DNA from 4 places in the Bradyrhizobium sp. 179 genome. Region 2 is predicted to be linked to each of the others. Evidence: predicted binding sites of a transcription regulator. Region 2 holds the regulator's gene; each other region holds the start of a gene.
The links. Region 2 encodes LexA, which represses DNA repair genes until DNA is damaged. Its sites were predicted from a motif close to TGTTCNNNNTGTGTTCNG; they were not measured.
Positions count from the first base shown of each region.

Region 1: the regulator LexA is predicted to act here: its motif matches at 3,913-3,930, upstream of IVB12_RS13260 (ribonuclease T2).
Region 3: the regulator LexA is predicted to act here: its motif matches at 4,007-4,024, upstream of IVB12_RS17830 (PA0069 family radical SAM protein).
Region 4: the regulator LexA is predicted to act here: its motif matches at 2,093-2,110, upstream of ruvC (crossover junction endodeoxyribonuclease RuvC).

Region 1 is NZ_JADPJR010000053.1:338,752-344,583, reverse strand. Features, by position in the region: gene IVB12_RS13290 (MarR family transcriptional regulator) at 1-126, shown strand, start outside; gene IVB12_RS13285 (response regulator transcription factor) at 123-854, shown strand; gene IVB12_RS13280 (ATP-binding protein) at 881-2,269, shown strand; gene IVB12_RS13275 (DUF3617 family protein) at 2,334-2,864, opposite strand; gene IVB12_RS13270 (hypothetical protein) at 2,908-3,213, opposite strand; gene IVB12_RS13265 (hypothetical protein) at 3,398-3,859, shown strand; gene IVB12_RS13260 (ribonuclease T2) at 3,977-4,681, shown strand; gene rlmJ (23S rRNA (adenine(2030)-N(6))-methyltransferase RlmJ) at 4,871-5,731, shown strand.
Region 2 is NZ_JADPJR010000009.1:196,983-202,814, forward strand. Features, by position in the region: gene IVB12_RS02760 (alpha-hydroxy acid oxidase) at 113-1,246, shown strand; gene IVB12_RS02765 (HAD family phosphatase) at 1,263-1,886, shown strand; gene IVB12_RS02770 (hypothetical protein) at 2,045-2,251, shown strand; gene glp (gephyrin-like molybdotransferase Glp) at 2,473-3,684, shown strand; gene lexA (transcriptional repressor LexA) at 3,862-4,563, shown strand; gene IVB12_RS02785 (hypothetical protein) at 5,131-5,565, shown strand; partial or broken gene IVB12_RS02790 (ComEC/Rec2 family competence protein) at 5,706-5,832, opposite strand, start outside.
Region 3 is NZ_JADPJR010000072.1:23,063-28,894, reverse strand. Features, by position in the region: gene IVB12_RS17840 (acetate/propionate family kinase) at 222-1,418, opposite strand; gene IVB12_RS17835 (phosphoketolase family protein) at 1,423-3,837, opposite strand; gene IVB12_RS17830 (PA0069 family radical SAM protein) at 4,046-5,221, shown strand; gene IVB12_RS17825 (VOC family protein) at 5,245-5,700, shown strand; gene IVB12_RS17820 (ribonuclease HII) at 5,778-5,832, shown strand, end outside.
Region 4 is NZ_JADPJR010000131.1:5,397-11,228, forward strand. Features, by position in the region: gene ruvB (Holliday junction branch migration DNA helicase RuvB) at 1-771, opposite strand, end outside; gene ruvA (Holliday junction branch migration protein RuvA) at 921-1,538, opposite strand; gene ruvC (crossover junction endodeoxyribonuclease RuvC) at 1,535-2,062, opposite strand; gene IVB12_RS30320 (YebC/PmpR family DNA-binding transcriptional regulator) at 2,285-3,031, opposite strand; gene IVB12_RS30325 (methyl-accepting chemotaxis protein) at 3,253-5,001, shown strand; gene IVB12_RS30330 (methyl-accepting chemotaxis protein) at 5,109-5,832, shown strand, end outside.

The DNA.
Region 1 (5,832 bases), on a different contig from region 2:
GCCGAAATGGGTCCGCAGGATGCCGAGACCGTCAAGCGCTTCCTGCGCGCGATGATTGATCGCGACGATCCGGACAAGGTGCTCGAGACGATCTTCGCTTCCGTCAACCACGACGCCAAGGAGTGACCGTGCCGCTCGCTGCCACGCTCGCCCGCCCGCCGGTGCAACCCGCCGACGATGCCCCGCATCTGCTGCTGGTCGATGACGACCGCCGCATCCGCGATCTGCTGTCGCGCTTTCTCGCCAGCGAAGGCTACCGCGTCTCGATCGCCGCCAGCGCCAGCGATGCGCGCGCCAAGCTCATGGGCTTGCATTTCGATCTCTTGATCCTCGACGTCATGATGCCCGGCGAGACCGGCTTCGACCTTGCCCGTTTCATCCGCACCTCGTCCTCGGTGCCGATCGTGATGCTGACGGCACGGCACGAGGCAGAAGCGCGCATCGAGGGCCTGCAGATCGGCGCCGACGACTATGTCGCAAAACCGTTCGAGCCGCGCGAGCTCGCGCTGCGCATCAACAACATCCTGAAGCGCGCCGCGCCGCCGCCGCAGGCCGCGACCGTGGAGAAGATCGCTTTCGGACCCTACGTCTACCATCTCGATCGCGGCGAGCTGCGCCAGGGCGATGAGGTCATTCACCTCACTGACCGTGAGCGCGAGATGCTGCGCATCCTCTCGGAGACGCCGGGCGAAACCGTGCCGCGCAGCGCGCTGACCGGCAACGGCAGCGTCAACGAGCGCGCCGTGGACGTTCAGATCAACCGCCTCAGGCGCAAGATCGAGACCGATCCCGCCAATCCGCTGTTCCTCCAGGCGGTGCGCGGCATCGGCTACCGGCTGGTGGCCTTGCCTTAAAGCCATAGAGCAGTGAAGCGCCACCGATGAGCACGATCGATACGGGCCTGACGCTTCTGAAGAGCGCCGCCGACCGCGTCTCCGCCGCCAATGGCTGGATGGGCAACGCATTCAAGGGCTGGATGCCGACCGGCCTCTATGCGCGCGCGCTGCTGATCATGATCGTGCCGATGGTGATCCTGCAATCGGTCGTCGCCTTCGTGTTCATGGAGCGGCACTGGAACACGGTGACTCGCCGCCTGTCCGCGGCGGTGGTGCAAGACATCGCCGCGCTGATCGACGTCTACAAGGGCTATCCGCAGGACAAGGACCGCGACCAGATCCGCCGCATCGCCCAGCAGCGGCTCGGCCTCGTCGTCGATTTCCTGCCCGCCGGGGACATGCCGCCGCCAGGACCGAAGCCGTTCTTCTCGCTACTCGACCAGACCCTGTCGGTGCAGCTCGGCCGCCAGATCGGGCGTTCGTTCTGGATCGACACGGTCGGCCGCTCCAATCTCGTCGAGATCCGCATCCAGCTCGACGATGCCGTGATGCGCGTGTTTGCCCAGCGCAGCGCCGCCTATGCCTCGAACTCGGAAATCTTCCTGTTCTGGATGGTCGGCACGTCCTCGATCCTGCTGATCGTCGCGGTGCTGTTCCTGCGCAACCAGATCAAGCCGATCCTGCGGCTCGCCGATGCCGCCGAGAGCTTCGGCAAAGGCCGCGAGGCGCCGAATTTCCGCCCCAGAGGCGCGCGCGAGGTGCGGCGCGCCTCCGTCGCCTTCCTCGAGATGAAATCGCGCATCGAGCGCACGATGGAGCAGCGCACCGCAATGCTGGCTGGCGTCAGCCATGACCTGCGCACCATCCTGACCCGCTTCAAGCTCGAGCTGGCGCTGATCGGCGATAGTCCGGAGCTCGAGGGCATGCGCAAGGACGTCGACGAGATGTCGATGATGCTGGAGGATTACCTTGCCTTTGCCCGCGGCGATTCCGGCGAGCAATCGCAGCCGACCGATATGGCCCAGGCCCTGGAAGAGCTGCGCAGCGACGCCGAACGGCACGGCCACACCGCGACCGTGGCGTTCCACGGCCTGCCAGTGGTGACGGTGAAGCCGGCCTCGTTCAAGCGCTGCCTTGCCAACCTCGTCACCAACGCCGCGCGCTACGGCAAGGCCATCGCCATCACCGGCCAGCGCGATCACCGCTATCTCACGGTCACGATCGACGACGACGGGCCGGGCATTCCCGCGCATTTGCGCGAAGAGGTGTTCAAGCCGTTCCTGCGGCTGGACAACGCCCGCAACCAGGACGAAGGCGGCACGGGCCTTGGTCTCGCGATCGCCCGCGACATCGCCCGCTCGCACGGCGGCGACATCACGCTCGGCGACAGCCCGATGGGAGGATTGAGGGCGAGCGTGAGAATACCGGTGTAACTGCTCTTGCCTCTCCCGTAAGAACGGGGCGAGGGAGCACACCGGTTTTCCGGCTACGATCTCGCTACTTCGGCAGCAGTGCCTTCAGCTTATCCACGTCGCGCACGTTCATCTTGAAGCCGCCTGGCATCACGATGTCGCCGGGCTTCTGGTCCGGCTTGCAGGCCCCGAGCCATTTCGCTTCGAGCGTCATGGTGCTATCGCGCCCTGCCGTGCCGGCGACGCCGCCTTGCGCATGCGAGGAGGTCTTCACCGTATAGGCCGAGTTGAAATCGCCTGATATCTCGGCATGCGAGGTCGTGCTGACGCCGGCGACGTTGCACTCGGAATCGCTGACATAGCCGGTCGCGGTCTTCTTGATCTCCTGCTTGGCGCAGATCTGCTTGGCCATCGGGGAGACGTTGTTGCTCATCTCCTTGTCGACGGTCTCGTCGGTGCAGTGCTGCATGGTCATCTCGGGCACGGGCGAGCCGGTCGTGACCAGCTTCATTTCCCAAAGGCCGGCCTTGCGCAGCGGCAGATCGTCGGCGCTGGCGCTGCCTGCCGACAACACGAGACAGGCGGCCGAGCCGAGCAAAGCGAGTTTGCGCGTCATCTGGGAGCTCCCGGCTGAGAGATTGCGGCGTTACGACCGCGGTTCAGTACAGCGTTCGGATCGGCTGGTCGGCGGCGCCATAGGGCACCCAGCGGCAGGAGAACGAGATGTAGCCGCCCTCGTAGGCCTGCACCGCGAGAAATTTGGCGACCTTGCCGTAGCGCGCGCAGTGATCGACCGCGACCTGCCGGGCATCGACCTGGGTCGCCATCGAATAGGCGATGATGCCGCCGGTGTCGTTGCCCTTGAACGGCGGCACTGGAAGGATATCGGCGCGCGCCGACTGGCTCGCCATCATACCCGAGACAACCAGGCTGGCGAGAAGACCCGCGGCCGCAATGATTCGCATTCCCGTCACTCCAATTGGCTGGCCGCCAGTTTACGGTGCTGCGATGGAAGTGGAAAGAACGGAAGCCATGCCGAGCGCGACGTTGTGGTCAACTCCTGGCGAAGTGTTGCCGCGCTGCACTTGACCCCGCCGAGCCTTCGCGGCACGGTCCCATCTTCGCAAGACCCAGCAGTCCGGATTGCCCATGCGCGCCCCCTCCCTGAAATCGCTCCGCTTTGCCGCCGTGCTCGGCCTCACGTTCGGGGCGCTGCCGCTCGGTGAGGCCAGGGCCGCCAATCCGCTCGAGACGAATTTCTGGCTGAGTGGGCCACGTTACGACGGCGCCGTCGCCGATTGCGACAAGGCGCTGCCGACGATCGCCACCCAGTTCTGGGAGAAGGAAAGCTCGTTCTGGAATTCCTCGTTGAAGATCACCGGCTTCTCCGCCGTTCGCGAGACCGCCTTCCGGCCCTGGCAGTCCGACAACATTCCGCGCCGCTATTGCACCGGCGACGCCATGCTCAATGACGGCAAGGTGCGCAAGGTGCATTTCTCGATTATCGAGGATGGCGGCTTTGCCGGCTACGGCAATGGTGTCGAATGGTGCGTCGTCGGAGTCGACCGTAACTGGGCCTACAATCCGGCCTGCCGCGCCGCCAAGCCCTGATTTCAAGGGCCCTTCGGGCCGATCCGGCGACCGAACGGCGGTGGCCCGAATTTTGTTCTTGAAATGTTCTTATCGCCTGCTAGGCTTCATTGCACAGTCTAGTTGAGGGGCGTCGCCATGTTTCATTCCAGATTGCATTCGTTCTCCCGCCTGGTGATCTCGCTGACCCTTCCCCTGATCCTTGCCGCAGGCTTGGCTTCGTTCGCCGGTGGCGCAAAGGCCCAGGACAAGCGGCAAAACGCGCCGGGCGAGTTCGATTTCTATGTGCTGTCGCTGTCATGGTCGCCCTCCTTCTGCGAGGAAGCGGCCGAGCGCAGCGGCCGTTCACAGATGCAGTGCAGCGGGCGGCCCTACGCCTTCGTGGTGCATGGCCTGTGGCCGCAATATGAAAACGGCTTCCCCGAATATTGCCAGCGGCCGGCACCGCGGCTGAACCGCGGCATCGTTTCCTCGATGCTCGACTTGATGCCGGCGCCGGGCCTGATCTTCAACGAATGGGACAAGCACGGCACCTGCTCCGGGCTCGAGAGCCGCAGCTATTTCGAAACGATCCGCAAAGCGCGCGCCGCGATCAAGATCCCGGCCGAATATCTCGATCTGTCGCAGGCCAAGACCGTGGCGCCGGCGGAGGTCGAGGACGCTTTTATCAAGGCTAATCCCGGCCTCAGCAATGCCGCCATCTCGGTCACCTGCAACCGGACACGGCTGTCCGAGGTCCGCATCTGCCTCAGCAAGGACCTGCAATTCCGCGCCTGCGACGAGCTCGAGCGCCGCACCTGCCGCCGCGAGCAGGTGACGATGCCGCCGATCAGGGGTGGGTAGAGCGAGCCCTCGGATCGTCATTCCGGGGCGCGCGGCTTGTCCGCCGCAGCCCGAAGAGCGAAGGCGGAAGCGCGAGCCCGGAATGCATCTGTCCGCGTTCTCAAAGAAATGGATTCCGGGTTCGGTGCTGGCGCACCGCCCCGAAATGACGGCCGTTACTTTCGCCTCGCGATGTCGTAACTCTCCGTCATGAACTACCGTCACGCCTTCCATGCCGGCAGCTTCGCCGACGTCATCAAGCACATCGTGCTGGCGCGCATCCTCACTTATTTGCAGGACAAGCCGGCGGCGTTCCGCGTCATCGACACCCATGCCGGCGCCGGCCTCTACGACCTCGACAGCAACGAGGCGCGCCGTGGCGGCGAGTGGCTGACCGGCATCGCGCGGCTGATGCAGGCGCGCCTGTCGAACGAGACCGCGGCGCTGACCAAGCCCTATCTTGACATCGTCCGCGCCTTCAATCCGAAGGGCGAGCTCAAAGCCTATCCCGGCTCGCCACTGATCGCGCGCGGCCTGCTCAGGCCGCAGGACCGCCTCGTCGCCTGCGAGCTCGAGCCGAAGGCGCGGAAAGCGCTGATCGACGTGCTGCGCCGCGACGAGCAGGCTCGCGTGGTCGATCTCGACGGCTGGATGGCACTGCCCGCCTTCGTGCCGCCGAAGGAGCGGCGCGGCCTCGTGCTGATCGACCCGCCGTTCGAGGCCAAGGACGAGTTCGAGCGGCTTGGCGAGGCCTTCTCAGCGGCGTTCGCGAAATGGCCGACCGGTATCTACGTCATCTGGTATCCGGCCAAGAACCGGCGCGCCACCGACACGCTGGCGCAAACGGTGGCCCGGCTCGCAGCCGCAGCAAAGCCGCCCGGAAAATGCCTGCGCCTCGAATTCAGTGTGGCGCCGCAGCTCGATGGCGCGGCCCTCACCTCCACGGGTCTCCTCATCGTCAACCCGCCCTACACGCTGCACGGTGAGCTCAAGACCATCCTGCCCGAGCTCGAAATGCCGCTCGGCCAGGGCGGCGCTGCCAGATTCCGATTGGAGGTGCCGAGGCCGTAACACTCCGGCATTCTTGGGAAAAATATGCAGGAACGGTAGTCAATCTGCGACGAACCGTATTATGCTGTTTCCGTGACTGGCTTTACGTTCCGCTTCCGCGA
Region 2 (5,832 bases):
GCGGCATCGGTCGGCCGCCCACGCCTCGCAGCTATGCGATTTTAGGATGGTTTTGGAGGGCCGGACACGCTAGGCGATGGCGACAAGACTTCAAATTCTCGGGAGGACAACAATGAATGACGCGCCCCGCATCCGGCCGGACAGGAACGTCGAACTCGGCGCCAGCAACGAGCCGTTCCAGAACCTGCACGAGTTCATCCGGAAGGCGCGCGCCAACCTCAACCAGAATGCCTGGGACTACATCGTCGGCGCTGCCGAGACCGAGACCACGATGCGCCGCAACCGCATGGCGCTGGACGAGATCGCCTTCCGCCCGCGCGTGCTGCGCGACGTTCGCAAGGTCGACGGCTCCGTCGAGCAGTTCGGCCGCAGGATGCGGCTGCCGGTGGTGCTCGCCCCCGTCGGTGCGCTGGAGATCTTCGATCCCGATGGCGCGGCAAGCGTCGCGCGCGCCGCCGGCACCTTCGGTGCGGCGCACATGTTGAGCTCGGTGTCCGAGCCGGGGCTCGAGAAGACCGGCGAGGCCGCGCCCGACGCGCTGCGGCTCTATCAGCTCTATGTCCGCGGCGACGATGCCTTCGTCGCCGATGTCGTCAGCCGGAGCGAGAAGAACGGCTATGCCGCGTTCTGCCTGACTGTCGACACCGCCCATTACAGCCGTCGCGAACGTGACATCGCCAAGCGCTACGTTCGCGAAAGCCGCCTGCGCGCGACCGGCGGCGATTTCCAGAAGGGTCTGGAATGGCGGACGGTGAAGATGATCAAGGACAAGTTCAGGATCCCACTGATCCTGAAGGGCATCGCCACCGCCGAGGACGCTCAGATCGCGATCGATCACGGTGTCGAGTGGATCTACGTCTCCAACCATGGCGGCCGTCAGCTCGATCACGGCCGCGGCGCCATGCATGTGCTGCCTGAAATCGTCGAGGCGGTGAAGGGCCGCGCCAAGATCATGGTCGATGGCGGCTTCTGCCGCGGCACCGACATCGTCAAGGCGATCGCGGCCGGCGCCGACATCGTCGGCATCGGCCGGCTGCAATGCTGGGCGCTGGCCGCGGCCGGCGAAGCAGGCGTGATGCGAATGCTGGAACTGCTGGAGGACGAAGTGCTGCGCTGCCTCGGCCTCCTGGGTGCCACCTCGTTCGCCGAAGTCGACAAATCCTGCCTGCATCAGGCGACCGCAACGAATGCGCCGAGCGTGTTCAGCGCGTTCCCGCTGTTCGACCACGAGCCCTACCGATACTGAAAAGTGAAAGAACGCGATGACCTCACTCTCCCCCGGTAGCGCCGATGCGCTCCTGTTCGATCTCGGCCGCGTGGTGCTCGATATCGATTTCTCCAAGGCGATCGCCTGCTGGGCGGGGCATGCGGGCTGCCAGCCCGAGGCCATCGTCGCACGCTATGTGCGTGACGAGGCCTACCGGCTGCACGAGGTCGGCAAGATCAGCGACGAGGATTATTTCCAATCGCTGCGTTCATCGCTCGGGATCGGCATTTCCGACGCGCAATTTCTGGAGGGATGGAACGCGATCTTCGCCGGCGAGATGCCTGAGATCGCCGAGCTCTTGCCGCGCGCGGCGAAGCAGGTGCCGCTATATGCCTTCTCCAACACCAACCGGCCACATGTCGACTATTTCTCGAAGGAATATGCCGGGGTGCTCGGGCATTTCCGCGAGCTCTATCTGTCGTCCAGCATCGGCCTGCGCAAACCGGATGCAGAGGCGTTCGATCATGTCGTGGCGGCGATCGGCCTGCCAGCCAGCCGAATCGTCTTCTTCGACGACCTTGCCGAGAACATCGAGGGGGCGCGAGCGCGTGGACTGACGGCGGTGCATGTCACCTCGCCCGGTGATGTCGGCAAGGCCTTGCTAGCGTTGGGAATTTGACCACCGATGCCGACCGGATCGGGTCGGGTTCCGGGCACCCAAATCCGCTCGGGTAGGGACCAATTCACTTTGTACATTTTTGTACAGAGTTCCGGGAACGGAATACCTCCCTCCGGACTCTATGAGTCCGTTGGGACGTCTACATCGGACTTATTCTCGTGCTGGGCAAAGCCTACCTCACAAAGCAAGCCTCCTTGCTGCTCGAATTCGCCAAGACCACCTCGGATTCGCGCCTCTCCGCCAAGCTGATCAGCAAGGCCGCCGACCTAAAGTCGCAGGCCGATCCGCTGCCGGACAAGGATCAAAGCCCCAAAGCTCCGGACGTGACAGCCGGCGTCAGTTCGGGCGAACAGACGCAGAGTTGATCCGATGCTGGCCGTGGCGCTCATCCTTGTCGTCCTCGCCATGGCTATCCTCGTACCGGTCTGTCTCGCCTTCCGGATCATGCCGTGACCGGTCTGCGCACGATTCTTCATGACGGAGATCACGCAGGATAAATCATCCTGTCGGCGCCTTTGCCTCACGCCTGCACTCGGCTAGAACTTTCGCCGCCCATTGCCGATATGCTCAGCAGGAGTTTCCGCCCTTGGCCTTGATGCCGGTTTCTGACGCGCTTGCCGCGGTGCTGGCAGGTGCGGAGCCGCTGCCTGAAGCGATGGTTTCCCTCAACGAGGCCTATCATCGCGTGCTCGCACGCGATGTCGCGGCGCTGCGCACACAGCCGCCGGAAGCAATGTCGGCGATGGACGGCTACGCGGTGCGCGCGAGCGATGCAACAAAGCTCGATAGTGCGCTCACCTTGATTGGCGAGGTGGCGGCGGGTCGTCCATTCGCGGGAACGCTGGGCCCCGGCGAAGCCGTGCGGATCTTCACCGGCGGCGTCATTCCCAACGGTGCCGACGCAGTCGTGATCCAGGAGGACACGGTTGCGGACGGCAAGCGCATCACGATCAAGGAAGCCGCCATTGCCGGCCGCCACATCCGCCCCGCGGGCGTCGACTTCTCCGAAGGCGACCTGCTCCTGCGCAAGGGAACCCGTCTCACCGAGCGCGATCTCGCACTCGCCGCCGCCATGAATCATCCGCAGCTTGCCGTCTGCCGCCGTCCGAAGGTCGCGATCCTCGCCACCGGCGACGAACTGGTAATGCCGGGAACCACGCCCGGTCGCGGCCAGATCGTCTATTCCAACGGCTACGCCCTGCACGCGCTCGCCCGCAGCGAGGGGGCCGATACCATCGACCTTGGCATTGTCGCCGATACGCTGGAGGCCACCACTGCCGGCATCCGCCGCGCCCGCGAGAGCGGCGCCGAGATCCTGGTCACGAGCGGCGGCGCGTCGGTCGGCGACCACGATCTGGTCCAGCAGGCGCTGAGGGACGAAGGCGTCGCGATGGCGTTCTGGAAGATCGCGATGCGCCCGGGCAAGCCGATGATGCATGGGCGGCTCGGCGGGATGCGCGTGATCGGCCTGCCGGGTAATCCCGTGTCATCCTACGTGTGCGCCTTCCTGTTCCTGGTGCCGCTGATTCGCGCCTTGTCGGGACGATCCGTGATTCATCACCGACAAGAGCGCGCCGTGCTCGGCCGCGATGTGGACGCAAACGATATGCGCGCGGACTATCTGCGCGCACATCTGGAGACGCGCGACGACGGCACGCTGGTGGCCCTTCCCGTCGATCACCAGGATTCCTCGCTGCTTGCGAATCTCGCTGCAGCACAGGCACTTCTCGTCCGCGCACCGTTCGCTCCGAAGGCAGAGGCCGGCTCGCCTTGCGAGGTGCTGCGCCTGCCCGTCTGAACGCATCCACTACACGCGTTCCGCGAACTTTGCCGCGTTCACGGTAAATTAAGCAGTTGCGGAACACATATGGAACATATAGTGTCCGTTCATGATTTGTTTCGAGCATGTAGCGGTCTACCGCTCCAATTCAGCGTCTCGGAATCGAACGACATCAACCGGGGGACTTTGGTCGAGATGTTAACGCGCAAACAATACGAGCTTCTGCGGTTCATCAGCGAACGTCTGAAGGAAAGCGGCGTGCCGCCCTCCTTCGACGAGATGAAGGATGCGCTCGACCTGCGCTCGAAATCGGGCATCCATCGCCTGATCACTGCGCTCGAGGAGCGCGGCTTCATCCGCCGCCTGCCCAACCGCGCCCGCGCCATCGAGGTGATCAAGCTGCCCGAGCTCCAGGCCGCCGCCGGCAGCCGCCGCGGCTTCACGCCGAGCGTCATCGAGGGCAATCTCGGCAAGGTGCGCGCGAGCTCCAGTTCTTCCGCGGACGAGGGCGAGCGTCCCGTTGCGGTGCCCGTGATGGGTCGCATCGCGGCCGGCACGCCGATCGAAGCGTTGCAGACCCGCAGTCACACCATCAGCGTGCCGCCCGACATGCTCGGCTCAGGCGAGCACTACGCACTCGAAGTGCGCGGCGATTCGATGGTCGAAGCTGGCATTCTCGATGGCGACATGGCGCTGATCCAGCGTAACGAGAGCGCCGATACCGGCGACATCGTGGTGGCCCTGATCGACGACGAGGAAGCGACGCTCAAGCGCTTCCGCCGCCGGGGGGCGTCGATCGCGCTCGAGCCCGCCAATGCCGCCTATGAGGTGCGCATCCTGCCGCCGAACCGGGTGAAGATTCAGGGCAAGCTGATCGGGCTGTACCGCAAGTACTGAGACGAGCTAGCGGTCATTCGATACCAATGATTCCGATTGGAGCGGACGACGGTCCGCTCCAGCTGGATAGTCTTTTGGTCTTGCGCAGATTATCCGGCCCCTCTCTCCGGCGCTCCATCCTCGGCATGCGGCCCCAAGCACTCATCGCTTGTGAAGAGATCTTAGGAGATTACGATGTGCAGGATCGCCTTAAGCGCCTTCGCAGCGTGCTGATCGCTTGATCGGCCGCGCAAGCATTCGCAACTCAATTGCAGCACCACGCACGCAAGTCGGCGCACGCAGGGAGCGAGCATTTCCGCAACGCCCGAACTGCCATCGACCGACAGCCACGGCGAAGCTGGCCACATTCCCCTGGTCGGCGCCCGTAGGCCACGGGCGCTCGCATCCGCCGAATGCACTGAAGCGAGCTTTGTTCCTATGGCTTCGGGAAAGATAATGTGATCGCGTCCGGCAACGCCAGCCGCAGATTTGCCTACAACGGAGCAGAGCGTTACGTGCTTCCACTCTGATAGAGGCTTGCGCCTCCGAAGGAGGCGCGGGTTGCTATCTTCGAATGAGGAGCACCCGATGTGTGACTACAGCCTGCATGCCGTTGCATCTCGCCCCGCCGAAGTCGGCGAGACGATCGTGTCGACAACGTTCCGCGGCACCTCAACGCGCGGCTTTGCTTCCGCGGCCGATCCGACCGTGGCCGTCTGCCTGCTGCCGGGAACGGAGCTCGCCTTCGCCGACAACGTCCGTTACGATAATCGCTGGATCTGGACGCGCACCATCAACTCCCGCGTCGGCAAGTTCGGCAAGATCGATCCGCACATACCCGACCGCCATCATGACGCGATCGAATTCCCCGACGGCAAATACGTGCTGGTGACGCAGCTCGTCGAAGGCCAGCGCGCAACCGTGCTGCAATTGCCGGTGACGCAGCCGGTCAGCGAGCGCGAGCACAAGCCGCAGATCGTCGCCGATAGCCGGTCGACGATCACGCGCTTGCCGATTGGCTGAGCCGTCCCCGCCCGCGGGGTCGGGCCAGGATTGAAATTGCCATCGCCGGCCGAGGCCGGCGAGATGGTAAGATTTAATGCTGCGGAACGTCCGGTCGGACCCGGACCTACTCTTCGCGTTTGTTTTTAATCGTCCGGCGCCTAATCGTCGACCTGCAGGTCGGTCTCCGCCGGCGTTGCATCCCGGTTGCGGGCCGCGGCCGTCCTCGGCACAAGGCTGCCGTCGAAATCACCCTCGCCGGCGCCGGCCGGCAGCCAGGGACGGCTT
Region 3 (5,832 bases), on a different contig from region 2:
GCGCCCTCTCTCCTTGTGGGCAGCGCCGCTGGTCGGCACAAGCTCACTTGCAAACTCACTTGGGTGAGAGGTTCTCCCCACGCTCGCCGGTGCGTTGTGATGCGCTGCTTTACCGCATTCTTCGTCATTGCGAGCGAAGCGAAACAATCCAGTGTCCCGCCGAAGAGCCAGTCTGGATTGCTTCGCTTCGCTCGCAATGACGGATTGACGGCCATCAAAGGCTAATCCGATGCGCCCTCTATTATCTGCAGCACCGTCGCGCAGTGCCGCGCGATCGTTAGTTCCTCATTCGTTGGAATGATGAACACCTCAATAGCGCTATCGCCCCGGCTGATGCGCTCGCGCGCGGCATCATTTGCAGCGGCATCGATCCGCATGCCGAGCCAGGCGAGGCGTTCACTAATTGCGAACCGGATTTCCTTCGCATGCTCGCCTATGCCGCCCGTGAAGATCAGGCAGTCCAACCCTCCAAGCGTAGTCGCCAGCATGACGATCTGCTGCGTCGCGCGGAGTACGAAGAGATCGACCGCCTCCCGCGCTGCGGCCTCGCTGCTCGCCAGCAGCGTGCGCATGTCCGCGGAGATGCCGGAGACGCCGAGCAGGCCTGACTCGTGATAGAGCAAATCTTGGAGGTCGTCGACCGGCATGTTCTCGTGCTGTTGCAGATAGAGCAGCACGCCGGGATCGATCGTGCCGCAGCGCGTTCCCATCACGAGGCCGTCGAGCGGCGTCAGCCCCATCGTGGTGTCGATACTGCGGCCATCGTGCAGCGCGCACAGGCTCGCGCCATTGCCGAGATGGGCGATGACGGTGCGCTTTGCGGCGAGCTGCGGCGCGATTGCCGCGAGGCGCCCCGCGACATATTCGAAGGAGAGGCCGTGAAAGCCATAGCGCCGCACGCCGCGCTCCTCATAGCGCCTCGGAATGGCGAAGCGGCGCGCGGGCGGCGACAGGCTGTGGTGGAAGGCGGTGTCGAAACAGGCGATCTGCGTCAGAGCGGGGCGGGTCGCCTGGATGATGCGGATCGGCTCCAGGCAACGCGGCTGGTGCAGCGGGGCCAGCGGGGTCAGCGCCTCCAGCTTGGCATAGACGTCGTCCGTTAGCGCGACGGGGCCGGAGTAGTCCGGCCCGCCGTGGACGATGCGGTGGCCGATGGCGCGCAGGCGATGCTCGCGGAAATGCTGGTCTACGAAGGTCAGCACGTCGGCGAACAGATGACCGCTGTCCGTATCCGACGCGTCCCTTCGCGTCTCGAACAGCTTCTCGCCCGCCGGGCGCTTCAGCACGAGGCGGGGCGTTGCCTCGTACTCGTCGAGCAAGCCGTTGCAGAGCAGGGCGGGGCCGGACGCCGGCAGCTCGAACAGCCCGAACTTGATGCTCGACGATCCGGAGTTGAGCACAAGGACAGTGTCCGACATGGCTTCAGTCGCCGGCTTCGGCTGGCGTGTTGCCGCCGGCGCTGTTCGGCCAGACCCAGTCGCGGACCTCAGGCATGTCCTCGCCATGCTCGCGGACGTAGCGGGAATGTTCGATCAGCTTGTCGCGGAACTGTTGCTTGACCTGCGCAGCCCTGGTCGCAAGCCCCGGCACGCGCTCGATCGCCTCGATCGCGAGATGGTAGCGGTCGAGCCCGTTGAGCACGACCATGTCGAACGGCGTCGTCGTGGTGCCTTCCTCGGCAAATCCGCGCACATGCATGCCGGTATGATTGGTGCGGTTATAAGTCAGCCGGTGAATGAGATAAGGATAGCCGTGATAGGCGAAGATCACCGGCTTGTCCGATGTGAACAGGCTGTCGAAGTCGCGGTCGGAGAGGCCGTGCGGATGCTGCGCCCGAGGTTGCAGCGTCATGAGGTCGACGACGTTGACGACGCGGATCTTCAACTCGGGCAGCGCCTTGCGCAGCAGGTCGACGGCGGCGAGCGTCTCCAGTGTCGGCACGTCGCCCGCGCAGGCCATCACGACGTCGGGCTCTGCGTTTGCCTCCTCCGTGCCCGCCCAGCTCCAGATGCCGATGCCGGCGTCGCAATGCGTAGCCGCCTCCTGCATCGACAGCCATTGCGGCGCCGGCTGCTTGCCCGCGACAATGACGTTGATGCGGTTGTAGGTGCGCAGGCAATGATCGACGATCCACAACAGCGTGTTGGTATCAGGCGGGAAATAGATGCGGACGATGTCAGCCTTCTTGTTGGCGACGAGATCGACGAAACCAGGATCCTGATGGCTAAAGCCGTTGTGATCCTGGCGCCAGACATGCGAGGTCAAGAGATAGTTGAGCGAGGCGATCGGGCGGCGCCATGGCAGATCGCGCGTCACCTTCAGCCATTTGGCGTGCTGGTTGAACATGGAATCGACGATGTGGATGAAGGCCTCGTAGCAGGAGAAGAAGCCGTGCCTGCCGGTGAGCAGATAGCCTTCGAGCCAGCCTTGACAGAGATGCTCGCTCAGGACCTCCATCACGCGGCCGTCCTGCGCGAGATGCACGTCGTAAGGTTCGGTTGGCTCCATCCAGACGCGTTCGGTTGCCTCGAACACCGCGTCTAACCGGTTTGATGCCGTCTCGTCCGGGCCCATGATGCGGAAATTGCGCGCCTCGGCGTTCAGGCGAACGACGTCGCGCAGAAATTTGCCGAGCTCGCGTGTGGCTTCCGCCACGACACCGCCGGGCTGCGGTACCTCGACAGCGAAGCTGCGGAAGTCCGGCAGCTTCAGCTCCTTCTTCAACAGCCCGCCATTGGCATGCGGATTGGTGCCCATTCGCCGCTGGCCTTCGGGCGCGAGCGCCTGAAGCTCGGGAATCAGCGCTCCGCTGGGGTCGAACAGCTTGTCCGGCTCATAGCTGCGCATCCAGTCTTCGAGCACCTTCAGATGCGCCGGATTCTCGCGGCAGCTCGCAACGGGCACCTGATGCGCGCGCCAAAAACCTTCGACCTTCTTGCCGTCAACCTCCTTCGGGCCGGTCCAGCCCTTGGGACTGCGCAGCACGATCATCGGCCAGCGCGGTCGCTCGACGCCTTTGCGCCCGTCGCGGGCGTGCTGCTGGATCGAGCGGATGCTGACGAGCGCGACGTCTAGCGCATCCGCCATGGCCTGGTGCATCAATTTGGGATCGTCGCCTTCGACGAACAGCGGCTCATGGCCGAGCCCGCGGAAGAGCTCGCGGATCTCTTCGTTGCGCATCCGCCCGAGCACAGTGGGGTTGGCGATCTTGTAGCCGTTGAGGTGCAGGATCGGCAGCACCGCGCCGTCATGGGCGGGGTTCAAGAACTTGTTCGAGTGCCACGACGCCGCTAGCGGGCCGGTTTCGGCCTCGCCGTCGCCGACGACGCAGGCGACGATGAGGTCGGGATTGTCGAATGCCGCGCCATAGGCGTGCACCAGCGCATAGCCGAGCTCGCCGCCCTCGTGGATCGAGCCCGGCGTTTCCGGCGCCGCGTGGCTCGGAATGCCGCCTGGGAAGGAGAACTGCCTGAACAGCTTGCGCAATCCCTCAGTATCGCGCGCGATGTCGGGATAGATCTCGCTGTAGCTGCCTTCCAGATAGGTGTTGGCAACCATGCCCGGGCCGCCATGGCCGGGACCGCAGACGTAGATCACGTTGAGGTCGAGCGCACGGATGACCCGATTGAGATGGGCATAGATGAAGTTCAAGCCGGGCGTCGTGCCCCAATGGCCGAGCAGGCGCGGCTTGATGTGCTCGGGTCGCAGCGGCTCGCGCAGCAGCGGATTGTCGAGGAGATAAATTTGCCCGACGGAGAGGTAGTTGGCGGCACGCCAGTAGCGATCGAGGAGATCGAGTTCGCTGCTCGCGGCGCGCAGTTGTCGTTGATTTGTCATGTTCTTGCCGACCTTCACCCAGCGATCGTCACCAACATTGTTCCGGCGCGATTGATCCCTTCGCCATGAAACGGGATCGCCGCCCGCCGGTGTTGCGTCAGGTCAAGGGCGCGCGCCCGAAGTTTGGGCAGCGCTACTGTGCATGGGGTTGTTTTCGCGTTTTTGCTCTTGTTCTTGATTTGTTCCGGGCGCATGCTATGTTGGCTTCATGAGTCGAGCATCTTCTCGTGCCCTCAAGCACCCGCCGGTTACGGCGCCCTCCGAGCCGGCGGGTGCGCCTTCTGATTTTCCTGCCGATTTTCCCGAGCTTGGCGTTGCCATCGACCGCGCACGCAGGCGAGGGCGGGGCGCCCAGTCCAACGCGAGCGGCCGTTACGAGGCCGAGGCCCGCGTCGCCTTCGACGATGGCTGGCAGAGCCTGGAGGAACTGCCTCCGTTCAAGACCACGGTCGGGATCGATACCTCGCGCAAGGTGATCACCCGCAACGATTCCCCCGACATCGGTTTCGACCGCTCGATCAATCCCTATCGCGGCTGCGAGCACGGCTGCGTCTATTGCTTCGCGCGGCCGACGCACGCCTATCTCGGCCTGTCTCCCGGGCTCGACTTCGAGTCAAAACTGTTTGCCAAACCCGAGGCGCCGGCGCTGCTCGAGAAGGAGCTCGCTGCCAGCGGCTACGAGCCGCGGATGATCGCGATCGGCACCAACACCGATCCCTATCAGCCGATCGAGCGCGAGCGAAAGATCATGCGAGGCATCCTAGAGGTGCTGGAGCGCGCCGGGCATCCCGTCGGCATCGTCACCAAATCGGCGCTGGTGGTGCGCGATATCGACATTCTCGCGCGGATGGCCAAGCGTAACCTCGCCAAGGTCGCGATCTCGGTTACCTCGCTCGATCCGAAGCTCGCGCGCACCATGGAGCCGCGGGCGGCGACGCCACCGAAGCGACTGGAAGCGCTCAAGCAGCTCTCGGAGGCGGGCATTCCGACGACGGTGATGGTCGCGCCCGTGATCCCCGCGCTGAACGATTCCGAGATCGAGCGCATTCTTGATGCCGCAGCCCATGCCGGCGTCAAGGAAGCCTCCTACGTGCTGCTGCGGCTGCCGCTCGAGGTCCGCGATCTGTTCCGCGAATGGCTGATGGCGAATTATCCAGACCGCTACCGCCACGTCTTCACGCTGATCCGCGACATGCGCGGCGGCCGCGACTACGATGCGAAATGGGGCGAGCGGATGAAGGGGACCGGCCCGATGGCCTGGACCATCGGCCGTCGCTTCGAGATCGCCTGCGACCGGCTCGGCCTCAACAAGCGGCGCTCCAAGCTGACCACCGATCACTTCGCGCGGCCGAAGCGGAACGGCGATCAGCTCAGCCTGTTGTGATCGCGAAGTGGACGAGGCGTAGCATGAGTGAGGAAGCCACCGTGCCGGTGCCGCGGCTGACCGTCGTCACGCTCGGTGTCAGCGACATCCGCGCCAGCATCGCCTTTTACGAGGCGCTCGGTTTCTCGCGCCTGCTCAAGGCGACCGGTGAGGCGGTCGCATTCTACGACACCGGTGGTCCGGTGCTCGCCTTGTATCCCTGGGATCAGCTCGCCGCCGACGCCGGGTTGCCGGACAATCCAAGACCGCCGGCATTTCGTGGGATGACGCTCGCCTGGAACTGCCGGACGCGCGAGGAGGTCGATACGGTGCTGGCTTTCGCTGTCGACAAGGGTGCAGCGCTGCTGAAAGCGGCGCACGAGACCGGTTACGGCGGCTATTCCGGCTATTTCACCGATCCCGATGGCCACCCCTGGGAAGTCGTGATCGCACCCGGCATCGAGGTGGGCGAGGACCGACGGGTGCATTTGGCGGAATAGGGCGGCCCACCTGAATAACGGGAATTGTCTCGGGTTCCAGGTTGCGCTGGCGAAGCCGCTTGCGCACGATCCCCACCATGATTCGGGACAAGTCCGCCAAGAAGCCGGCCAAAGACACGCCTAAAAAAGACG
Region 4 (5,832 bases), on a different contig from region 2:
CATGGCATCGAGGCCTGCGGCATCGACCTCGAGCGCGCTGAGTGCGTGGTCGGCGATCTTGCGGTCGATCTTGTCGGCATCGGCCGCCGAGGCGAAGTCGCGGACCCGGCGGAGCAGACGGCCCGCGATGCGCGGTGTGCCGCGGGCGCGGCGCGCGATCTCGTTGGCGCCATCGGCGGTCATGCCGACATTGAGCACGCGCGCGCCGCGGCTGACGATGCTTTCGAGTTCTTCAATGGTGTAGAAATTGAGCCGCACCGGAATGCCGAAGCGGTCGCGCAGCGGATTGGTCAGCAGGCCAGCCCGCGTGGTGGCGCCGACGAGGGTGAATTTCGACAGCTCGATCTTCACCGAGCGCGCCGCCGGGCCTTCGCCGATGATGAGGTCGAGCTGAAAGTCCTCCATCGCGGGATAAAGCACCTCTTCCACCGCCGGACTGAGGCGATGGATCTCGTCGATGAAGAGCACGTCGCGCTCTTCGAGGTTGGTGAGGAGGGCGGCGAGATCGCCGGCCTTGGCAATGACAGGCCCCGAGGTGGCACGAAAGCCGACGCCCAGCTCCTTCGCCACGATCTGCGCCAGCGTGGTCTTGCCGAGGCCCGGGGGACCCACGAACAGCACGTGATCCAGCGCCTCGCCGCGCTTGCGCGCCGCCTCGATGAAGATCGAGAGATTCTTGCGCGCCTGCTGCTGGCCGACGAAGTCGGACAGCGATTGCGGACGCAGCGCGGTGTCGCCGACGTCGTCGCTGCGGCGCTCGGGCGAGACCATGCGATTGGCCTTGGGATCGCTCACTCAGCGAACTCCTCGTAGGGTGGGCAAAGGCGCCCTTCGCGCCGTGCCCACCACGTCACCGGTCGCTCCAAAGGTGGTGGGCACGTTGCGCTTTGCCCACCCTACGAGACCGAGCATTGACGCGCTCACTTCGCGAGCTCCTTCAGGCCGAGGCGGATGAGCTGCGCGGTCTCGGCATTCTCGCCCGCACTACGCGAAGCCGACGCAATCGCCGCGGCGGCCTGCGGTTGGCCGTAGCCGAGATTGACCAGTGCGGAGATCGCATCCGCCACGGGGCGCGGCGCGCGCTGGTCGTCGACGGCGCCGGCGAGATGCACCACTGCCGGATCGACATTGGCAAAGGCCGGCGCCTTGTCCTTCAGTTCGGTGACGATGCGCTCGGCGACCTTGGGGCCGACGCCGGGCGTGCGCGCCACCGCCGCCTTGTCGCGGAGCGCGATGGCATTGGCGAGGTCAGCCGGCGATAAGGTGCCGAGCACGGCGAGCGCGACCTTGGCGCCGACGCCCTGCACGGTCTGGAGCAGGCGAAACCATTCACGCTCCTGGTCAGTGCGAAAGCCGAACAGTTTGATCTGGTCCTCGCGGACATAAGTCTCGATCGACAGCACGGCCGCTTCGCCCGGAGACGGCAGATGCTGCAACGTGCGTGACGAGCAATGCACCTGATAGCCAACGCCGCCGACGTCGAGGATGACGAAATCCTCACCGTAGGAATCGATCAGGCCCTTGAGCTTGCCGATCATATCCCCACGACCTTCAGCCTGAGCGCGGTGCTCTGGCGGTGATGAGCGTGGGTGATGGCGATGGCGAGCGCGTCGGCGGCATCCGCCGACGGCGGCTCGGCCTTGGGCAGCAAAATCTTGAGCATCATCGCGATCTGTTGCTTGTCGGCGTGACCGGCGCCGACCACCGTCTTCTTGACTTGGTTCGGCGCATATTCGGCGACGACGATGCCGAACATTGCGGGCGCCAGCATGGCAACGCCGCGGGCTTGGCCGAGCTTCAGTGTCGCAACGCCGTCCTTGTTGACGAAAGTCTGCTCGACCGCGGCTTCCATCGGCTGGTGATCGGACAGAACGGCCGCGAGCCCCTCATGGATCGCAAGCAGCCGGCTCGCCAACGGCAAGTCGTCCGGCGGTTCCACCGAACCACAGGCGACGTAGATCAGACGGTTGCCCTCAGCCTCGATCACGCCCCAGCCGGTGCGGCGCAGGCCGGGGTCGATGCCGATGATGCGAACGGGGCCGCGAATCGGGAGCGCAGTCATGGGCCAGTGATAGCGGCTGGCCGCCCGAAGCGAAACAGAAACAGAACGGAAGTAACAGGGGAAGTGGGATACCGCGGGGCGCACCGCCGCTCAGCACACATCCGGTGTCATACCCGCGAAGGCGGTTATCCAGTACGCCGCGGCTTATCGGTATTGTTCGAATGTTTCTGGAATACTGGGTCGCCCGGTCCAGCCGAGCGACGACAGCGGAGGGTTGAGGCCCTAGCCGCCCATCTTCGCCATCAGCGCGTCCGACACCTCGAAATTGGCGTAGACGTTCTGGACGTCGTCGTGCTCATTCAGCATGTCCATCAACTTGAGCAGCTTCTCGCCGGTCTCGTCGTCGACCGACACCGTGTTCTGCGGCTTCCAGATCAGCGCGGCCTTGCGCGGCTCGCCGAACTTGGCTTCCAGCGCCTTGGCGACGTCGCGATAGCCTTCGGTCGAGGCGTAGATCTCGTGTCCGCCCTCGCCGGAGATCACGTCGTCGGCGCCGGCCTCGATCGCCGCGTCCAGCACAGCATCGTCAGAGGCGACGCTGCGATCGTATTCGATGACGCCGGTGCGGTCGAACATGAAGGAGACCGAGCCGGTTTCGCCGAGATTGCCGCCGGACTTCGTGAAGAAGGAGCGGATGTCGGACGCGGCGCGGTTGCGATTGTCGGTCAGCGCCTCGACGATGACGGCGACGCCGCCGGGGCCGTAGCCCTCGTAGCGGATCTCGTCATAATTCTCGCCCTCGCTGCCGAGCGCCTTCTTGATGGCGCGCTCGATATTGTCCTTCGGCATGTTCTCCTGGCGTGCTGCGATCACGGCGGCGCGCAGGCGCGGGTTCATGGCGGGGTCGGGTGTACCCAGCTTGGCCGCGACGGTGATTTCCCGCGCCAGCTTGCCGAACAGCTTCGACTTCTGGGCATCCTGCCGCCCCTTGCGGTGCATGATGTTCTTGAATTGGGAATGTCCGGCCATGCGTGGTCTCTTGAAGGGTCTCGGGATCGTTCGCCGATGGGTGGGAGGCGCGGCCTTATAGGCCGCCAACCCACCGGAATCAAAGGGATCTGCTGCTCTAAGGTAGCACTGTAAAGGTAGCCGCCGTAATGGCCTCTGCCTAGGTGTCAGGCATCGTTAACCCTGACTTCATTTCAGCCTGCGAAAATAGCGTCCGACCGTCCCCCGACCAGAGAGACCCGATGGCGTTCGGACTATTTCGGAAGCGTCTGCCGGACATGGCTGCGCCTGCGGCAGCCTCGCAGGCTGCGCAACCGGTGGCTCATTCCGAGCCCGCCGGGATCGCCGATGGCGACTCGGCCCGCGAGATCCTGGAGCTGCTGGAACTCGAGCTCGGCGCGATGATCCGGCAGCTCGAGCGCGCCGCCAATTCGGTGGCCGGCGGAGCCGAGGCGACCGCCGCAACCCTTGCCGCCATTCGCGACCGCACCGACGCCCTGACCGGCCGCACCAACGCGGCGCAATCGACCGCCTCGACGTTCGCCCATGCCGCCGACAAGTTCACGCAGTCCGCACTGGGAATCGGAGCGCAGGTTCGCGAGGCAGGCAAGCTCGCCGACGAGGCCAGCGCCGCTGCGCAGGAAGCCCGCGCCAATGTCGATCGCCTGCGCGAGTCCTCCGCCGCCATCGGCAATGTCGTCAATCTGATCGCGCAGATCGCACGGCAGACGACGCTGCTCGCGCTCAACTCCACCATCGAGGCCGCGCGCGCCGGCGCGGCCGGCAAAGGCTTTGCAGTCGTCGCGACGGAAGTGAAGGCGCTCGCAGTGCAGACCCAGGGCGCGACCGAAGAGATCACCAAAAAGATCGACGCACTCCAGCGCGACGCCGCCGGCTCTGCGGATGCCGTGCACCGCATCTCGCAGGCGATCGAGGCGATCCGCCCGGTGTTCGAGACCGTCAACGGCGCCGTCGCCGAGCAGAACGCCACCACCAGCGAAGTCTCCGGCAACGCTGCCAGCGCCTCGGACTTCATCGTCTCGGTCGGCGAGAGCGCGGCCGAGATCGACGCAGCGACCAAAGCGGCCGAGACCCATGGCGAGAACGTCGCCAGCGCCGGCCGCGCCGTCACCACCTTCGCGCAAAAGCTGAAGTCGCGTTGCGCCGTGCTGCTCCGCCAGAGCGAGCACGATGACCGCCGCAAGACCGAGCGCTTGCCCTGCCATCTCAAGTTCGAAACCGCGCGCGGCGTGATGCCAGTCTACGAGATCGCGATGGACGGCGTGCTGATCGGCGGGGCGGACGCAGGCCGGCTTGCGCCGCAAGCGCTGGTCGAAGGCACCCTCGAGAACGTCGGCGCCTGCCGCCTGCGCGTGGTCGAGCAATCCAAAGCCGGCGCCCGCGCGCATTTCGTCGGCCCCCATGCCGAGCTCCGCGAGAAGATCGAGGACAGTCTGTGGTCGATCCATGAGGAGAACATGGAATTTGTCACCCGTGCCATGGAAGCCGGCAACGCCCTGACCAAGATATTCGAGCAGGCGGTCGCGCGCGGCGAGGTCAAGATCGACGACCTCTTCGACACCGACTACGTGGAAATTGCGGGCACCGATCCGCAGCAATATCGCACAAAGTATCTGGACTGGGCCGACCGCGCGCTACCGCCTTTCCAGGAGGCATTCCTGGCAAAGGATCAGCGCATGGCGTTCTGCGCCATGGTCGATCGCAACGGCTTCCTGCCGGTGCACAACAAGATCTATTCGCATCCGCAGCGGCCGGGCGACGTGGCCTGGAACACCGCCAACAGCCGTAACCGGCGGATCTTCAACGATCCGGCGGGGCTCGCCGCCGCGCGCAACCTGCGCTCGTACCTGGTCCAGAGCTATGCGCGCGACATGGGCAACGGGAACACCGTGATGATGCGGGAGATCGACGTCCCCATCCGCGTGCAGGGCCGGCACTGGGGCGGATTCAGGACGGCCTACAAATTGTAGTGCACGCTCAGGCAAGACGGCAGGCGCGAATCATCCTTTAAAGCTGAAGCTGGAATGGGAATGCTGCCGTGAGCCGGCGAACGGCTCTCCTTGAGGACTCATCGCACATGTCCGCCGTACAACTTGCAGTCATGGACACCGGCTCCAACCGGGCGCTGGCCGAACGGCTGATCGACCAGCTCGCCGACCGCATCGGCGGCCTCGGCGTGGAACTCGCCGACATCGCCGGCAATGTCCAGGAAGTCGCAAGCCGCGTCGCCAATCAATCGGAACGGTTTCACCACCTCCAGAAGACGGCCGAGACGATGGTCTCGGCAAACCACGACATCGCCAACGCATCTCAGGCGGTGCAAACGACGTCGTCCGCCGCGGCCGACGAGATCGCGCAGTCGCGCAGCACAGTCGATACCGCCGTCAGCCACATCTCCGAGCTCGTCGCCGCGGTGGAGCGGATCGAGGCGCGATTGAGCGCCGTCGGCTCGGCGCTGGCCCAGGTGGCAAAGGTCTCCGGCTCGATCGAGGCGATCGCCAAGCAGACCAATCTGCTGGCGCTGAACGCAACCATCGAAGCGGCACGCGCCGGCAATGCCGGTCGCGGCTTCGCCGTGGTCGCGAGCGAGGTGAAGAACCTCGCCGAGGCCACTCGCCAGGCCACGCATCAGATCTCCGACACCATGCGCGATCTCGACGGCCAGATCGAAGGCCTGATCGGCGAGAGCAGCGACGCTTCGCAGCGTGCCAAGACTGCCGGTGAAGGCGCCCAACAGATCTCCAGCATCATCTCGCGCGTCCAGCAGGGTTTCGCCTCAGTAGAGGCGGAGATCGGCAGCG